2 linked regions of the Prochlorococcus marinus CUG1417 genome follow. The protein of the gene in region 1 binds, or shares a complex with, the protein of each later gene. Links are inferred from orthologs where the notes say so. Each region holds a gene or a part of one and is shown on either strand. Other genes may lie near its edges.

Evidence for each region. Proteins that work in one complex are often made in the same cells at the same time.
Region 2: the proteins of glmM (region 1) and cdaA are in contact, whole or in part, in a crystal structure (PDB 7OJS), measured with the Bacillus subtilis proteins. The link is inferred for Prochlorococcus marinus CUG1417 from one-to-one orthologs.

Annotation. Positions count from the first base shown.
Region 1 is NZ_JAAORN010000001.1:243,373-246,327, reverse strand. Bases 63-2,937 are described here. They hold glmM (phosphoglucosamine mutase), read left to right. Parts: upstream 63-761; coding sequence 762-2,114; downstream 2,115-2,937. Other genes in these bases: HA140_RS01300 (DUF3177 family protein), read left to right, coding at 2,875-2,937; trmB (tRNA (guanosine(46)-N7)-methyltransferase TrmB), read right to left, coding at 2,122-2,751; HA140_RS01315 (thioredoxin domain-containing protein), read right to left, coding at 81-626; thyX (FAD-dependent thymidylate synthase), read left to right, coding at 63-77. In the rest of the region: more of thyX, read left to right, coding at 1-62; more of HA140_RS01300, read left to right, coding at 2,938-2,955. UniProt on the Bacillus subtilis protein: Catalyzes the conversion of glucosamine-6-phosphate to glucosamine-1-phosphate. Glucosamine-1-phosphate is used for cell wall biosynthesis.
Region 2 is NZ_JAAORN010000001.1:1,012,144-1,015,081, forward strand. Bases 1-2,858 are described here. They hold cdaA (diadenylate cyclase CdaA), read left to right. Parts: upstream 1-904; coding sequence 905-1,813; downstream 1,814-2,858. Other genes in these bases: lysA (diaminopimelate decarboxylase), read left to right, coding at 1-876; HA140_RS05885 (isoprenyl transferase), read left to right, coding at 1,817-2,620; bioB (biotin synthase BioB), read left to right, coding at 2,626-2,858. Also shown: more of bioB, read left to right, coding at 2,859-2,938. UniProt on the Bacillus subtilis protein: One of 3 paralogous diadenylate cyclases (DAC) in this bacteria, catalyzing the condensation of 2 ATP molecules into cyclic di-AMP (c-di-AMP). Upon expression in E.coli leads to c-di-AMP synthesis.

The DNA.
Region 1 (2,955 bases):
ATAAGTCTATTGCCCAAGATTGCAAGTCTATTTTTAAACAAAGTTTTCCAATTGTGTCAAAATCTCTAGATTGGTAAATATTATCCATGACTACGAGGAGAAATCATATTTTTGTTTTTTTCTTTGATTACTGAAAATTCAGCATTAAGAACTTCTTCATGAGATATTGATTCTCTCAATAGTTGATCAATAGAATCTTTTATTATTAATTCTTCTTGTTTACCAATAAAAGTAGATATTAAATTACCTTTTTTATCGAACAGATTAACTTGAGGAATACCATTTACATCAAATTTTCGGATGTAACTATTCCATTTTTGATTATCAACATTTAAAAAAACAAAATTAATATCTTTTTCATATTCCTCTTTTAAAGAAGATACTTTAGGAGCCATCTCTTTGCAAACTTCGCACCACTCAGCATAAAATTCAAGGAAAGTTGGCTTATTATTTGCAAAAGCGATTTCAGGATCAACAGATAATTCTCCAAAACTCTTAAGAAGAAAAGTTGATTGAAAAAAAAGATTTTTAAATAAAATCAAACAACTAATCACAACAGCAATCAACAGAACAACAATTATTTTCAGGTTTTTATTGAAAAGTTGTTCTCTACTCTCAGATTGCATTATGAAGACTTTGTTTATTCAAATATATTAAAGAAGTTTAATAAATAAAGAGAATGCTAATCTTTTTCTTTTTAATCAACTGATAATGTAATAAATGAATAATATTAGGATATATCTAGTTCCTAAATATTAATTATGCAATCAATCTTTGGAACTGATGGAATAAGAGGAAAATACAATAAAGAAGTAACTTATTCTTTAGCTTATAAAGTTGGTTACGCTTTAGGTTTGACTTTGGAAAATAAAAATCCAATATTGATTGGAAAAGATACTAGAGTTAGCGGAGATATTCTGCTTCAGGCAATCACATCAGGTATAAATGCAAGTGGTAAAAAATTTATAAATCTTGGAATCTGCCCTACTCCAGCTATTCCTTTTTTAATTAGACATAGACAACTAAGTAGTGGAATAATGATATCTGCTAGTCATAATCCTCCAGAATATAATGGCATAAAAATATTTGATCATAATGGACAAAAAATTACTGCGAATCTTGAAAATAAAATCCAAAAAATAATTGAAGATATAAATACAAATAATTTCATTGATACAAAAATAATTTCTTTAAAAGAAAATAAAGAGCTTATGGATATTTATATCCAAAGCCTTATCCAAACAATGGAGGCAGAGAATTTAAGCGGTATGAAAATAGTATTAGATACATGTTATGGATCTGCGACGACCTGTGCAAAAAAAATTTTTCAGAATCTGGGCGCCGATGTAAAAGTTATAAACAACTCAAAAAATGGTTTGAAAATTAATATGAATTGTGGTTCTACTTACCTTGAACCACTAAAAAAAGCTATAAACGAGAATGCTGCTGATATGGGATTTAGCTTCGATGGTGATGCCGATAGAGTAATTGGTATTGATTCTAAAGGGAATGTATTAGATGGAGATCATATCCTTTTTCTTTGGGGTAGAGAACTTATGGAACAAAAAATTCTCACAAATAATTTACTAATATCAACTCAAATGGCAAATTTAGGTTTTGAAAAGGCATGGAATAAAATTGGTGGAATTTTATATAGATCTGATGTTGGAGATAAATTCGTTTATGAGGCAATTCAGGAAAAAAAAGCAATTTTAGGAGGTGAACAATCAGGTCACATACTCTCAAAAATTAATAACTTTTGTGGAGATGGAATATTGACTGCACTTCAAATTTCTAAATTCTGTAAGAAGAAAAATATTACTTTAAATTCTTGGCTCAAAAGTAGTTTCAAACCTTACCCTCAGAAACTAACCAATATTAATTTAGATACTAATATAAATAAAATAAAGCAAAAAACTAGAAGCTTAATTGGTGAAGCCATAAAAAATATTAAGGTTAATTATTCCGACAGTTCTAGAATTTATATAAGACCTAGCGGGACAGAACCCCTAATCCGAGTACTTGTAGAGACTGAAAATGAGAAGCAGGTTCATTCTTTATCGAGAGAAATAACAAACAAACTCAGTTTGGAAATTAATAAAATACTTGATTAATTTTGAATCAGGTTTTTACATAAATATTTTCAAAAATTTTAAGTTCATTTGCAAGAGCATATTTTTCCCTATTAGTTTGAACTTTATTTGGGTTAAAACTTGCGGAATCATTGAAATACTTTTTGTCTATTTTTTTAAAATTACAGTCACTTGATATCGTGCAATCCATATATTCGAATAAATTTTTTACGTCAGTTTTAATATAAACAAGGGATCCTTCTTTCATTAAATTTGAGAGAATATTAATAAACTCTGGCTGTATTACACGCCTTTTATAATGTCTCTTTTTAAACCATGGATCAGGAAAATTGAAGGAAATACTTTTCAGATTTTTAATTATGAATTTACTATGATTATCATTTAATATGTTATGTGCATTTCCAAATACAAAATACAAATTTTTAATTTCTTTCTCTCGCAATTTTGATTTAGCTGTTTTGATCAATCTCTCACGAATTTCAATCCCTATATAATTCCAATTAGTATTATCTAAAGCTAAATCGAATAAAAACTCACCGGAAGCACAACCGATATCAATATGAAGATTTAATTTAGAATTATCAAACATTTCATTCAAAGATGGAATTCTCTCAATTTGATCGAAATATTTACTTAGAGGATTAACATGCTGTCTCATTAAATTATTATTCTATTAATCTGTGCTTATTCAAATATGTGAAATATTCACAACCATGACAATAGTAATATGAAAAAGTAACAGTTTGATGTTTAATTGATATGTATGTAAAAACAAATTGTTTTGAACGTTCTTAATCAACTTTCAGTTTGGCTCTCTTTTCAACTTTCAATAATTTTCTTTATTGGGATTCCTATTATATTA
Region 2 (2,938 bases), 770 kb from region 1 along the record:
CTTGATTTAGAAATAATGATTCGCTTTACTCCTGGTATAGAATGCCATACACATGAATATATAAGAACGGGATCATTCGACAGCAAATTTGGTTTCGGAATTGAATATTTAAATGTCTTATTTGAAAGAATCAGCAATACAAAACATCTAAAATTAAAAGGATTACATGCTCATATTGGTTCCCAGATTTTTGAACTAGAGCCACATAAGGATCTTGGAGAAATAATGGTCAATGTTATTTTAGAAGCTAAAAAATTTGGCCATGATATTCAAAAATTAAATGTAGGTGGAGGTTTAGGAATTAAATATACAGAAAATGATGATCCTCCTTCGATTGATGAATGGGTAAAAACAATTTCCACATCTGTTGTTAAAGCTTGTAAGAAAAATAATTTAGATTTACCTACACTGATGTGTGAGCCTGGAAGATCTATCGTTTCTACGGCAGGAATAACAATTTACAAAATTGGGGCGTTTAAAGAAATTCCAGGGATCAGAACATATTTGTCTGTTGATGGTGGGATGAGTGATAATCCAAGACCAATAACATATCAATCAAATTATTCTGCATGCTTGGTTAGTAACCCCTTTAATATTAATTCGAAAAACAAATATACTATCGCTGGCAAGCACTGCGAATCAGGAGATGTATTGTTTAAGGAGATAGAACTAGCAAATTGCAAAACAGGAGATCTTATATGTGTTTTTGGTACTGGTGCATATAATAATTCAATGAGTTCTAACTACAACAGAATCCCAAGACCAGCAGCTCTTTTAGTTTGTGATGGAGAGGCAGAGATTATTCAAAAAAGAGAAAGTCCATTTGATCTTTTAAAATATGATGTTTTACCTGATCGCTTTATCAAACAAAATTAGGTACATTTAAATTAATTTTGTTTTTAGTGTGAATTTCTGGGGGATTATAAATTTAAAACTTCTATTAGATGTCTTATTTGCTGTTGGTTTCGGACTTTTATTATTTTCAAGAGTAAAAGAACAACGTACATTATGGCTCCTAAGAGGATATTTGTTTTTAGTCTCATCCGCATGGTTTATTCAAAGATTTGCATACCTTCCTCTAACATCAAAATTAATTGATGCCGTAGTCCTCGCTTGCTCTCTCTCATTAGCAATTCTTTGGCAAGGAGAGTTAAGAAGATTAATGGAATTATTAGGTACTGGGAGACTTGCTGTATTACTAGGAAATCCACCGAAGGAGTTTAGAGCAACATCAACTACTATTACTCAGTTAGTTGATACCGCAGGTAAACTCTCTCAGAATAGAAGAGGCGCTTTAATCGTTGTAGATTTGGGGAGTGATTTAAGGCCTGAAGATTTTTTATATTCAGGTACTAACATTGAGGCACAATTATCAACTGACCTTTTAATAAATCTGTTTGCAACAGATACCCCTTTGCATGATGGGGCAGTACTTGTTAAAGGGAACAAAATAATATCTGCTGGGGTAATACTTCCTTTGTCAAGGCAAGGAATTAGTAGATACGGCACAAGACATTTAGCTGCACTAGGGATTACAGAAAGATTTGACAGGTGTATTTGCATTGTTGTTTCTGAAGAAACAGGTACGTTATCATTAGCAAACCAAGGTAAACTTGAAAGACCTATCACTAGTAGTAGGTTACAAGAACTTCTTGTAAATTTAATTGGAAATCAAAACTCAATGGTGACAAGTAAACCATCTATAGGTAAAAATGCCTTATCCAAAAAGACAACCCAAAATGATAATATTATCAGTGATATTAATGGGAAAGAGACTGAAAAATCAGAAATCTTCATTAACAAAAAGGACTAACTAATGAGTTTAGGAAAAATAATCGATACAAAAAATAATGATTTATTCAAAAGAATAGATAAGCAGAAAGTTCCAGAACATGTTGCAATAATTATGGATGGGAATGGGAGATGGGCTACAAAAAAAGGTTTGCCTCGTACATATGGGCATAAGAGAGGAGTGGATGTTTTGAAAAAAATTCTCAAAGCATCAAAAAAATTAGGTTGCAAAGTACTTACTGTTTATGCTTTTTCAACGGAGAATTGGACAAGACCAACAAAAGAAGTTGACTTCCTTATAAATCTCTTTAACGAAGTTTTGAAAAACGAAATTAAAGAGATACATGAAGAATCAACAAAAATTAAATTCATTGGGGATTTAACTCCTTTCCCAGAAACTTTAAAAAAAATAATCTCTAGTTCAGAATCTCTAACTAAAGATAACAATGCATTTTTATTAAATGTTTGCGTCAATTACGGAGGCAGGCAAGAAATAGTGAAAGTTGCAAAAGAACTAGCATTAAAATGTTCTTCTGGTGAAATAAAACTTAGTGAAGTTAATGAAGAATTATTTAATTCAGAGCTATTAACTCGAGGCATTAAAGATCCAGAATTACTAATAAGAACTAGTGGAGAAAAAAGGATCAGTAATTTTCTTTTATGGCAATTAGCTTATTCAGAAATTTACATCTCCGAGGTACTTTGGCCAGACTTCAATGAGTTTGAATTTTTAAAAGCAATAATTGATTACCAATCAAGGGATCGACGTTTCGGCGGTATAAAATCATTACCAAATGAATCTTTTGAAGATTCTCAATATTCTTCTTAACAAAAATGTCTAATTTTAATAATCAGTTATTAAGAGAAATTAGGTTCGATTGGAATAAAGAGGAGATATCGAAAATACTTAATATGCCTCTAATTGATTTAATGTGGGAATCACAAATCGTACACAGGAAATTCAACAAATACAACATTCAATTAGCATCATTGTTCAGCGTCAAAACTGGTGGATGTGAGGAAAATTGCTCGTATTGTAGCCAATCTATTTATAGTGCTAGCGATATAAAAAGTCATCCACAATTTCAAGTTGAAGAGGTTTTAGCAAGAGCTCAAATAGCAAAAAATGAAGGAGCAGATAGGTTTT